DNA from 3 places in the Brevibacillus sp. AF8 genome. Region 3 is predicted to be linked to each of the others. Evidence: riboswitches for the same ligand, from Rfam matches in the RefSeq annotation. Region 3 holds a riboswitch; each other region holds the start of a gene.
What was found. A riboswitch is a leader RNA that binds a small molecule or an ion and turns the genes downstream of it on or off. The one in region 3 is predicted to bind cobalamin.
Positions count from the first base shown of each region.

Region 1: linked by a shared signal. The riboswitch ahead of KB186_RS19620 (ABC transporter substrate-binding protein) and the one ahead of KB186_RS17625 (energy-coupling factor ABC transporter permease) in region 3 are both predicted to bind cobalamin.
Region 2: linked by a shared signal. The riboswitch ahead of KB186_RS12755 (ABC transporter substrate-binding protein) and the one ahead of KB186_RS17625 (energy-coupling factor ABC transporter permease) in region 3 are both predicted to bind cobalamin.

Region 1 is NZ_JAGQDN010000016.1:70,896-75,080, forward strand. Features, by position in the region: gene KB186_RS19605 (ABC transporter permease) at 1-160, shown strand, start outside; gene KB186_RS19610 (alpha/beta fold hydrolase) at 216-986, opposite strand; gene KB186_RS19615 (M24 family metallopeptidase) at 1,111-2,202, shown strand; cobalamin riboswitch at 2,219-2,418, shown strand; gene KB186_RS19620 (ABC transporter substrate-binding protein) at 2,588-3,607, shown strand; gene KB186_RS19625 (FecCD family ABC transporter permease) at 3,632-4,185, shown strand, end outside.
Region 2 is NZ_JAGQDN010000008.1:10,627-14,811, forward strand. Features, by position in the region: gene KB186_RS12750 (FecCD family ABC transporter permease) at 1-751, opposite strand, end outside; gene KB186_RS12755 (ABC transporter substrate-binding protein) at 753-1,748, opposite strand; cobalamin riboswitch at 1,905-2,053, opposite strand; gene KB186_RS12760 (MBL fold metallo-hydrolase) at 2,203-3,147, opposite strand; gene KB186_RS12765 (pyridoxamine 5'-phosphate oxidase family protein) at 3,305-3,889, shown strand; gene KB186_RS12770 (MerR family transcriptional regulator) at 3,937-4,185, opposite strand, start outside.
Region 3 is NZ_JAGQDN010000013.1:129,449-133,633, forward strand. Features, by position in the region: gene KB186_RS17615 (GerAB/ArcD/ProY family transporter) at 1-365, opposite strand, end outside; gene KB186_RS17620 (quinone-dependent dihydroorotate dehydrogenase) at 517-1,608, shown strand; cobalamin riboswitch at 1,742-1,935, shown strand; gene KB186_RS17625 (energy-coupling factor ABC transporter permease) at 2,079-2,843, shown strand; gene KB186_RS17630 (energy-coupling factor ABC transporter substrate-binding protein) at 2,840-3,124, shown strand; gene cbiQ (cobalt ECF transporter T component CbiQ) at 3,121-3,918, shown strand; gene KB186_RS17640 (energy-coupling factor ABC transporter ATP-binding protein) at 3,915-4,185, shown strand, end outside.

The DNA of each region.
Region 1 (4,185 bases), on a different contig from region 3:
ACCAGAATGGGGAAAAATGCTCGCTGATTCACGTCAGTACATTCAGAAAGCACCATGGACCGTTATTTTTCCGGGGCTCTCTATCATGCTGACCGTTCTCGGCTTTAACTTGATTGGGGACGGCCTGCGCGATGCACTTGACCCGCGGATGAAAAGCTAGTCCAATCGCAAAAAGACAGAAGGGAATGTGATGCCGTCCTTCTGTCTTTTCTTGTTTATTCTTCTTCCATGAAGGTGCGGCACAACTGATTGAAAGCAGGAGCAGCTTTCGTGATGACTTGATGCTTTACGTTCGGGATCATTTCGAGTCTTGCTTTTGGCAATTTCATGCTAAGCGTCTGCGCATAATGGTGCATCCGTTGATCACGTTCGCCATAGGCAAGTAAAATCGGAAGCTGGATGTTGCTCAGGCGCTCTGTACATTGATATCGATGTCCGGCAGCGTAAAGGTATTTCACGCTAGTAGGATCTGTTTTGGAGGCGTGTGCCGTCCATTTTTCGCGCATTTCTGGGTTATCGACATGTGAGGAAGCAATGGAACGGGCAAGAAGAGGAACTCCGTGAAGCATCGACAACGCCTGGGCCATCCAAAATCGTCCATGTAAATACAGGTCATTCACTTCGGAAAATCCGCTCACGAGTATACCGCCTTGTGCATGATCAGGATAGCGAAGACAATATTCAAGGGCGATAGAGGCACCTTGGGAGTAGCCCAAAATAAAGGGACGCTCAATGCCGAGTGCCGGGATCAGCTTATGGAGCCGTTCTGCCAACTCCCCAATGGAAAAGGGCTTCTCCATCGGAGAACTGTCGCCATGTCCGGGTAAATCAGGGACAATGAGCTGATATGTATCTGCGAGTGTTTGCTGATAAACAAAATTGATAGAGCCGATACATGGCGCATGGATACACAATAACGGCTGGCCTTTTCCTGATATGTGAAAAGCAAACTGTTTGCCATCCTGATGGACGAGTATTTGTTCCATTTTCATTTTCACCCCACTTATAGGTTGTCCGATCCAAGGGAGATTTTTCAATTGAACTCTTCTTTTTTTGATGGGGAAGTGGTATTCTCGCAATAGAATAATTGGTGAAAGCAGGGTGAAGAAGTTGTTTCAAGAGCGCATTTCGAAGCTCCACACGTTTTTGACAGAGCAAGAGCTGAACGCGGTGTTGATTACCTCTCCCAAGCACGTCTACTATTTGACCGGATTTTTTACTGACCCGCATGAACGTTTTATGGGTCTTGTTATTCCTGCTGAGGGAAAGCCTTCCTTGATTGTACCTGCTCTTGATCGTGAAGCAGCGGCAGAAGCTTCGTTCGTTCAAGATATCCATACACATACGGATATCCAAAACCCGTATGAAATTCTCAAGCAAGTGTTGCCAGCGAACTTGGCGAAGCTCGGTATTGAGAAAAGTCATATGACTGTCGAGCGCTATGAAGCACTTGGACAAGTTGTTCTGGCGTCAAGCTATGTGGACGTGGAAGAGCCTCTCCGTGAAATGCGTTTGATCAAATCCGCGGATGAAGTGGATCGTCTGAAACACGCTGTTCAGTTGGTCGAGGATTCCTTGCGGGAGACCCTGAAGAAAGTTCAGAAAGGCATGACCGAGACAGAAATCGTAGCTGAGCTGGAATTCCAGATGAAGCGCTTGGGCGCAGAAGGCCCATCCTTTACGTCCATGGTATTGGCAGGGGAGAAGTCGGCACTTCCACACGGAAAGCCAGGAACCCGCCAGGTGCAAGAAGGCGACTTGCTTTTGTTTGATATCGGAGTAGCTGCAAACGGATATGTATCCGATATTACTCGTACCTTTGCTGTAGGCGAGATCAGTGCCCAGCTGCAAGAGATTTACGAGACGGTATTGGCGGCCAACGAAGCGGCAATTGCTGAGATTCGTCCGGGTGTGACCTTTGCGCATTTGGATAAAACCGCTCGCGATGTCATCACTGCAAAAGGCTACGGTGAATACTTCATGCACCGTCTTGGGCACGGACTTGGGATGGACGTACATGAATATCCATCTGTTCACAGCCAGAACCAAGAAGTGCTTCGACCAGGGATGGTTTTTACGATCGAGCCGGGCATCTATTTGCCAGGTGTAGGCGGCGTGCGGATTGAAGACGATGTATTGGTTACGGAAACGGGCGTTGAAATACTCACGCAGTTCCCGAAAAAACTGACTTCCATCAACTAATGAAGAAATCATAAAAATTGAATACGTATCGAATGGTGCTGGATGGCATATGCCGTCAGCTTAAAAGGGAAGTCCGGTGAGAAACCGGCGCGGTCCCGCCACTGTAACGAGGAGTGCCTAGCAAATAGCCACTGTTTTTTGGAAGACAAAAAATGGGAAGGTAGCTGGGTGTGTTGATCCGTAAGCCAGGAGACCTGCCATGCGATCCTATACAATCGACCCACGAGGATGGGGCAGATGTGGAAGCAGTCTATGAAAGGGCGCCTTTATGCCTGCTTATAGTTATATCTACGTTTGTCATGCACCTCCCGATTGAAATGGGGGGTGCTTTTTTGTGGAGGATTTGGTTCAAGCCATCATTTCCAAACAGAAAAGAGGATTACAGATGATGAAGGCAAACAAAACGCATACAGTAATAAAAGGACTAGCTTTCGGTATTATGACAGCTGCCATGCTTTTGGTTTCGGCATGCGGCTCCACTACGACAACACAGGCTCCAGCCAAAACAGAACAAACAGCTGCTCCAGCAGCAGAAGGCAAGCCAGTAACACTAACCAATAATGGTATCGAAATGACTTATCCAACAGCACCTGAGCGTGCAGTGACTTTGAACCAGCACGTCACCGAAATCATGCTGGCATTGGGCCTTGCTGATAAAATGGTCGGAACTGCTTACCTGGATGATAAAATCCTTCCTGAGTTAAAAGCAGATTACGACAAGATTCCGGTACTGTCTGACAAGTATCCTACGAAAGAAGTGCTGCTGGCAGCGAACCCAGACTTTGTCTACGCCGGATGGAAAAGTGGATTCGGCGAGAAGGGCGTAGGATCGATGCAAGATTTGGAAAAGGTTGGCATCAAATCGTATCTGCAAGCGTCATCTAGCATGCCTGGTCCGACTATCGACGATGTGTTTGCGGACATTACGAACATTGGACGCATTTTCCGTGTGGAGGACAAAGCCAATGATTTGATCCATAAAATGAAGAGTGAAATGGATCAAACCATGAGCAAAATTGGCAAGATTGACGAGCCACTAAAAGTGTTCGTGTACGACAACGGGGAAGATAAACCATTCACAGCAGCCAACAACTACATGACATCCTTAATCAAAAATGCAGGCGGTAAGAACATTTTTGACGATATTCAAAAGGGGTGGGCAGAGGTAAGTTGGGAACAAGTAGTAAGTCGCAATCCAGACGTGATTATTATCGTAGATTACGGGGACAGAACCGTCGAGCAAAAACGCAATTTCCTTTTGAGTAAAAAAGAATTGGCGGATATCCCGGCGATTAAAAATCAACGACTAATGGTATTGCCTTTGTCCGCAGCTTCTGAAGGTGTTCGAGCACCGATTGCGCTGAAAATTTTGGCGGAAGGACTCTACCCGGATAAATTCAAATAGAGTACGCCCCTTTTAAGGGAGGGAATAGCACTGCAACAGATCAAGTTACCTTATATCATCATTACTTTACTGGTCGGACTTTTCCTCTCGATTACGTTCGCAGTTACCCTGGGATCAGTAGAGATTAAGCCGACTACGGTATGGAAAATCGCCTTATCAAAAATTCCGATGTTGACCCAATGGATCGAAGTGGATTGGTCCAAAGGTGAGCAAACGATTATTTGGGATATTCGCTTTCCTCGTGTACTCTTGGGGGCAATCGTCGGCGCAGGTCTGTCTGTCGTGGGAGTAGCGATTCAATCGTTGGTTCGCAACTCCCTGGCTGACCCGTATGTGTTAGGCGTATCTTCAGGTGCTTCGGTTGGCGCTACCTCGGTAATTATTTTTGGAGCATTCAGCATGTACGGGCAGTATGCGCTATCCTTTGGCGCTTTTACAGGCTCCCTTGTGTCCATCATTCTTATTTTTACGCTATCCCGTATTGGTGGACAAAACTCGACGGTACGCCTGCTCATGGCTGGAATTGCGATATCTGCGATCTTGTCGGCCATTACCAGTCTGCTTGTTTTTTCAGCGCC
Region 2 (4,185 bases), on a different contig from region 3:
GAACCACCATCTTTGTTCGATCCACATGGACGCCGAGATGCGCAGCCTGCCGCTCGCCCAATGCAAAAAGGTTCAAGGAACGCGCATAGCTCACCAGCACCATTCCACCGATGACCAAGTACGGAATCAAGACGTACGTAAAGGCCCAGCCCCGAAATGACAGGCTGCCCATCAGCCAGAACACGATCTCATTGACCGTCTGATCGGATAGCGAAACCATAAAGGAAACGAGTGAGCCGAGAAAAGCCTGCACCACAACTCCAGACAAAATCAGGGTCTCTGTTTGGAGCTTTCCTTGCGTGTTTGCGAGTCCGAGTACGATCCATAGACTGAGCAGTCCTGTAAGAAATGCGACGACAGGCGTGCTCCATGCACCCAAAAAGCTGATTTGCAAGCCAAACAGGATTAAAAAGGCCGCTCCGACAGCAGAACCTGATGCCACGCCCATCGTAAACGGATCGGCGAGCGGATTGCGCAAAACTCCCTGAAAGCCCGCTCCCGCAAGCGACAAGCAAGCCCCAATCAAGACAGCCAATACAACGCGTGGAAAACGAACCTTCATGACAATTTGCTCAGATGACTCCGGCCACGTTACGGCAATCCAGTCAGAGAAGCCCGGGATCTGCTGGAGCAGGATGAGCCATACTTGTGAGATCGGAAGTTGTGCCGCCCCCATCGAGATGCTGATGACTATTGATGCCAGCAGGACGAGACAACTGACTCCTCCCCATATGAACAATCGTTTCTTCATTTTATTTCACCAAGTCAGGGTAAATCGCCTTGGCTACTTCGATCAAGCCTTGTGTAATGCGCGGACCAGGGCGGGACAAAATATTTTGGTCCATGCCAAAGATTTGTTTTTCACGAATCGCCTTCATTTTATCCCAACCATTGCGATTCGCGATCATATCCTCCAGCTTGACGCCGGTCTTTTCATCGGTAATTCCGCTCGCATACAAAATGACGTCTGGGTCGTTTTGCAAAATCTTTTCTTCACTGATCGGATTCCAGCCTTGGGTGTCAGAAGCAATATTTGTCGCTCCAGCCAGTGTGATGAGTTCGTCCATGAACTCGCCTTTTCCGACTGTCCAGCCTGGGGAGAATTCCAGGTATACCTTTTTCTTCTGTTCCGGTTTTACATTTTTCACTGCATCTTCAACGTACGCGATGTCTTTCTTCATTTGCGCGACGACTTTTTCGGCTTGTTCCTGTGTATTCGTGATAACTCCCATTGTTAAAACATTGTTAAGGATGTCATCCATCTTTGTCGGATGAGTAATGTAGACGGGCATTCCGAGAGATTTTAGCTTGTCAGCCACTGGCTTCTCCATCGAAATCCCACCGACGACCATATCCGGCGTTTGAGCGAGAATGGCTTCTTCATTCGGTTTGACGACGCCGCCAATTTTCGGCTTTGCCTTCGCCGCTTCTGGATAATCGTCATAGTCTGAGACAGCTACGATCCGATCTTCCAAGCCTAATGCGAACAATATCTCTGTCTCGGCAGGTGATGTTGAGACGATTCGCTCAGGAGCTTTTGCAAAGGTTACTTCTTTTCCAGTCGCATCCGTGACTGTCAATGGATACGTTGTTTGTTTTGCAGGCTGCTCGGCCGCGCTCTCTTGCGGTGTTGTCTGCGGTGCACCTGTTTGTCCACCTGGTGCTGGCTGGCTGTTATCATTACCCGCACAACCCGCGAGGCTCGCCGCTACCAGTAGTGGGATCATGAATCGCAATGAACGTTTCATATGTAGAACTTCCTTTCTTCATGTCTGATTGACTGTACCTTCCAATAAAAAAAGCGACCCTTGCTTCCATTCGGAAATCAAAGGATCGGCACCTCAGGGCAAACAGACAGGATGGTCTGCTTCCTCAAATAGGCCGATCCTTTCCGCGAAGGCAACAGGCACGAAAACAAACAGGCAGGTCTCCTGGCTTACGGCTGAGGAACGAGCCGATTTACAGTGGCGGGACCGCGTCGGATTTTCACCGACTTCCCTTTTCACCCGATCTTTTTAAGAAAAGACGAGGCACCTATTTGCTGTTACGTTTGAAATTGTCACAGTCCATGATTCATCCTACATCATAGCATTCCTTGGATGAAAAAAGAATGACAAACACGTAAGCCAATACTTTCTTGCCTAACTAAAAATGAAAAACGCCTGAACAAAAGGTTCAGGCAAATGTAAAGCTTTTCGCAGGCTACTCTCGTTTGTGCAAATAATCCAGAATGCCCATGGAGCATACTTGCAAATCGAGCTTGAGTACTTCGAAAACGTCGTGGTCACCACTGATGCCTTGTGACTGTAGATGATCCGAGATTCGTTCAAACAGCGTACGAGACAATTCTTCATAGGTTTGTCCAGCAGCAATCGCTGACTCTCCTTCCTCCACAAACACGGGGAGCCACTCACGTATTTGACGGTACACATCATCCACCTGCTCAGACATCCCATAATGACCAAAGTAAATGCGATTTAGCTTGCGTGCTTCAAAACGGCTTAGAGACGCTAGCATGGCATCTGGGTCAAACTGATTCGGCGAAGTAGATGGCAGCACGAGGTGTATGCCATCCTTTTGAAGCTGTGGATAAAGTACACCTGCCGTATCCCCTGTGAACATGCCGCGGCTTACGGGATCGTAGATGCTGAAATGATGATTGGCATGTCCCGGCGAATCCACAAACTCTAACACGCAATTTTCTCCGATCTTCAGTGTATCCCCGTCGCCGCGAATCAAAAGCCTCTCCTCAGAAACTGCCACGATCGGATCGAACAATCGATCAAAATCATCGTGATAAACCGCTCTCGCCCCTGCGATCAGTCGGCTCGGATCTACGAGATGACGTGCACCTTTCGGGTGGACGACGACCTTTGCGTTTGGACAATCCTTCAAAAACAGTCCTACTCCTCCTGCATGATCCAAATGAATATGTGTCACAATGATGTATTTTACTTGTTCCGGCGTATAACCGAGCTTGGCAAGACCGGCCTTGATGTATGGGACGGAGGGGCTTGGTCCTGTTTCGACCAAAGTCAGTTCTTCTTCAGCGATGACATAAGTCCCCGTACGCTCTGGCCAGCCCATATCGAAACCGTCTATTAAATGGATGCGCTCCCCTAAGTAAATAGGCTGTGATGATTGCATGTAAATGCTCCTCCTTTTCAAAAATCATTTTGTTGCGAGAATATTTACACTTTATCACCTATTTGGGAGGCGCTGGTGAAAAACAACACAAAATCTTCATATTTTTATCGTAATATAAGGGCAGTAAAAAAATTCCATTACTTGGAGGGGTGCAAAAATGGGTCAGCTTTTTTCTGAGTTACGACCTGAGCATGAGACGTTTATCAAGAAGCAACGAATGTTCTTTGTTGCCTCTGCTCCAATGGACACAGATGGTCACGTGAATCTTTCACCGAAAGGGTACGATTCTTTTCGCATCATATCGCCTACGGAGGTCGCCTATTTAGACCTGACTGGAAGCGGAAATGAAACCAGTGCTCATCTGCAGGAAAATGGCAGGATTACTCTTATGTTTTGTGCCTTTGAAGGCCCTCCTCTCATCATGCGCCTATTCGGCAAAGGAACGGTTATTCTCCCGGATACGCCTCGGTGGGATGAGCTCGTAAAGGACTTCCCTCTTCTGCCCGGCGCTCGTCAAATCATTTCCGTAAACGTACAGGAAGTAAAGACTTCTTGCGGCTGGGCCATCCCCTTCTATTCCTTTTCAAAAGAACGGGATACCCTTCAGAAATGGACCTTGGCGAAAGACGAAGAGGAACTGCTTGCTTATCAAAAGGAAAACAACGTAGTCAGCATGGATGGCTTGCCAACACCCTTGGGACAAAAGCTTTTCCCCGCAGTAGGTGGGGATAACGAAGCGTAAAACACAAAGAAGCTGCCTTTCTCGCAGCTTCTTTTTTGGAAACCTCTTTACTTGCTCGTATAAATCGCCACTGCATCGCGGAGAAACTCGGCTACACCTGGCTGCTCCTTGTCATAGTAAGCAGTAAAACGCGGGTCATCTACATACATCTGGGCCACACCTGCGTGGGCTTCCTTACTGTAGCTGTCCCAATAAAAACTCAGCCATTGACGGTGAAGATCTGCTGCTTTTTGCGCTAATTCATGAGCAGGGTCGCCTGTCGAAAAAGCCTGCGACAACGTCTCGTGCAGCTCTGC
Region 3 (4,185 bases):
GTCACCCACTCGGGTGTTCGAGGCAAGTAGTTGACGGTCGTCCATGTCTGGGTATCGATTAGATTGGTTAGGGCCATCATGTACAGGCAGACCATGATCGGGGTGAGCAACAGATGGCTGACGATTTTTCCTGAGCGTTGCGCAAGCCATTCATGCAAAGACTGTTGCTTCGTACTTCGATTAACCACAAACAGCAAGTACGCCCAGAAGGAAAAAGGGATACCGGCAATCAACACGCTCAACCAAGCATCTCTTCCGGCTTTACTCAATAAGAGGGGGATAACGGTTACGTGGTTCGTAATGCCGATCGTCAGCATCATCACCATAATGGCTTGACCAATCCCGATTTTTCCGTCCACTTTCATGAAAGACTTATCCCCCTGTGCGTGGTGGTGCTGTTAGGATTTGCCTGCTTGGCTGGAAATATGTATCACGTATAAAGGTTACATCCTCCCGAAAAAGTATGGTATTCTACTATGAGGTAAAAAGGTAGAAACGGAGTAAGGAGTGCAGCCGATGTATCAGCTCATAAGAAAATATCTGTTCCAGCAAGATGCGGAAGAGATTCACGAAAAGACAATTGGTGCCTTAAGGCTGGTGGAGGATTCTGCTCCAGGCAAAAGCATCCTGAAGATGATCTATCAGGTAAAAGACCAGCGGTTGGAGAATAAGCTGTGGGGAATGACGTTTCCGAATCCAGTCGGACTTGCAGCCGGTTTTGATAAAAATGCAGAAGTCTACCATGCGTTGGGTGCCCTTGGTTTTGGATTTGTGGAAATCGGGACATTGACGCCGCAGGGGCAGCCAGGCAATCCGAAGCCCCGATTGTTCCGATTGCCGGAACATCAAGCTGTCATTAACCGAATGGGCTTCAACAATCATGGTGCGTATTTGGCTTCCCAGCATTTGGTCGATTACGCATACTCAGATGTTCCGATTGGGATTAACATTGGGAAAAACAAAGTAACGCCGAATGAAGAAGCGGCCGTCGACTATAGCAAATGTATGGACATGCTCTATGCATACGGTCACTATTTCGTCATTAACATCAGCTCTCCGAACACCCCGAATCTGCGTGACTTGCAGGAAACAGAGAGCTTGCGTCATTTGGTGCGTGCAGTAAGGGAAAAGGCAACCGAAATGGAAGCGCGTTCCATCAAGAAAAAGCCGATTTTGTTGAAAGTAGCGCCAGACATGTCAGATGAGCACATGCGCGATGTGGTTCACGCTGCTGTAGAAGAAGGCATTTCCGGAATTATTGCTACCAATACGACACTGTCACGCGAGGCGGTTTCCGGACATCGATTTGCCGAGGAAGCGGGCGGCTTGAGCGGAAGACCTCTTACAGAGCGTTCCACGGCTTGGGTGAAGGAGATTTATCAAGAAGTAGGAGATAAGGTACCAATTATTGGTGTCGGCGGTATTTATAACGGGGAAGACGCCTACGCGAAAATCCGGGCAGGAGCTAGTCTCGTTCAGGTGTATACAGGGATGATTTATCAGGGCCCAGGTATCGCCAAGCAAATCAACAAAAAACTGCTGAAGCTCATGCAACGCGATGGCTTTAAACATATTAGTGAAGTGATTGGCGTAGACGCAAAAGAATAGATAGAACAAAGTATGCATAGGTCGATGGCTCCGTTTGTAAGGGTCATCGACTTATGCGTTTTCGCTTATATTCTTCCGATTTATGTAGTGATCCGGTATAATGATGTGGGACAAACATGAATTGTCAGTCAATTGCATATAGTCGGCGTTAGGTGCCTTTATGTGACGCATAAAGGGTAACAGGGAATCGGGTGAAAGTCCCGAGCGGTCCCGCCACTGTAACCAGGGAGCTCTCTTTGAGAAGGAAACCACTCATTTTCGTATGGGGAAGGACAAGGAGCGCATGGATCTGGAAGCCAGGAGACCTACCTAGTAGCCACACCCACAGAACCTTCGCGGAAAGGAGCGGTGAATACGAGGCAATGAGGCTGTCTAGTCAGTCTGTTGTTTTGTGTGCACATCTCGTCCATTGATGGATGGGATTTTTTTGTTTGGAGGAAAGAACGAAAGTGAGTGAAGGAGGAATGAACATGAATCGATCTCGTCTCGTATCTACTTGTCTGATGATCGCGGGCTTCGTCCTGTATTTTTTGCTCAATGAACCTGAGACAGGACACGCGATGCACATCATGGAAGGGTATTTGCCTTTATCCTGGGCCTTATTTTGGTGGGCTGTCTTCTTGCCATTTTTTATTCTTGGGATTCGCTCGATTAACAAAATTGTAAAAGAACATCCCGAAATGAAGCTCCTAATTGGCGTTGCAGGAGCGTTTGCCTTTGTTTTATCTGCACTGAAAATCCCTTCGGTTACAGGCAGCAGCTCTCACCCGACTGGAACGGGCCTCGGTGCCATTATGTTTGGACCTTTTGCGATGTCTGTGCTAGGGAGCATGGTGCTCTTGTTTCAAGCCCTGCTATTGGCGCATGGAGGTTTGACTACGCTAGGGGCGAATGCTGTATCTATGGCAGTGGTAGGACCAATGGTGGCATACGGAATCTATCGGTTGATCATGAAAGTGGCAGGAAGCCAGCGACTGGCGGTTTTTGCGGCGGCGGCTTTGGCTGATCTCGCTACCTATGTAGTGACTTCGCTTCAACTGGCACTCGCATTTCCAGCTGAATCTGGCGGAGTGTTGGCCTCGTTTGCCAAATTCGCAGGAATTTTTGCATTCACGCAAGTACCGCTCGCCATCAGTGAAGGTCTGTTGACCGTTCTTGTTTGGAACTGGTTGTTATCTTACAACGCAAAAGAGCTTACACAGCTTCGTTTGCTCAAACGGGAGGAATCGCTGTGAAAAAAGGATGGAACTGGCTTTTACTCATTGGAGTAATCGTACTGGCTATTGTCCCGCTGTTGCTGGTTCAGGATTCGGAATTTGGCGGCGCAGATGGCGTGGCAGAGGAAGCGATCAAGGAAATCGCCCCGAACTACGAACCGTGGTTCCAGCCGCTGATAGAGCCGCCAGGGGGAGAGACGGAGAGTCTATTGTTTGCGGTGCAGGCGGCGTTGGGAGCGGGAGTGGTTGGCTACGCCGTGGGCTTGTACAAAGGCCGGTTGGATAAGCGGAAAAAATGAACGGACTGCAGCTTGATTCTCTCTCTTATCAAAACAGGCTGAAACGTCTGCCGCCTGCTCATAAGCTATTACTGGCGAGCGCATTGTTACTGCTCGTCCTGGTAGGACATGTATGGATGCAGATGGCTGTCGCTGTGTGGATGACGGTATGGGTAGTGGTGTATGCCCGGATTCCTGTCCGTATCTATTTTACCTTTATGATCGTGTCGCTCTCGTTTTTCGCTGCGGGGCTTCCTGCTCTACTGGTTGAAGGGGCGAGAGCAGGAGAAGTGCAGGTCCAGGTCGCGGCAGCATGGGAGCTGGGTTCTTATGTGCTCTATGTGCCGATGTCGTCCTTCAGTAAAGCTTGGATCTTGTTTTGGCGTACCATGGCGAGCTTATCCTGCTTTGCTTTCATTTTGTTTACCGTGCCGTTTGCTGAAATTTTGCAGGTGCTTCGCCGGCTACGTATGCCTGTCCTTGTAACTGACTTATTAATGATCATGTATCGGTTTATTTTTGTGTTGGTAACGATTTCTCATCAGCTCTGGATTGCCCAACGTTCGCGCGGAGGTCATCGCGGCTTCCGAGCGACGCTTCGGGATGCAGGGGTTCTCGTTGCGCAATTGTTTGTCAGAGCAATGCGCAAATACGAAGCCTTGCACAAAGGAATGGCGGCTAGGGGCTTTGGGGAGAGCATGCAGGTGCTCTCGTTTCATACCCACTCCCGCTCGCGCCGCTATGAGTGGGAGGCAATCGCAGGCTGTATGCTGCTGGTGCTGCTTGAGTGGTGGACAGGAGGTTGGCGGTTATGACATCACGGTTGTTGGAGTTCATCGATTTGCAGTACACGTATCCGGGAGGGCGGGGACCTGTCCTGACAGGGCTGTCCTTATGGATTCCTGAGGGGAAGAAATGTGTTCTTTTGGGACGGAATGGCTGTGGGAAGTCGACTTTGTTCTTGCATGGAAACGGAATCATCGAGCCACAGCAGGGACAAGTGCTGTGGAAAGGAAAACCGCTTGTCTACAAACGAGCCGCATTGCAAGAGATGACGCAAAAGGTGGGCTTGGTCTTTCAAG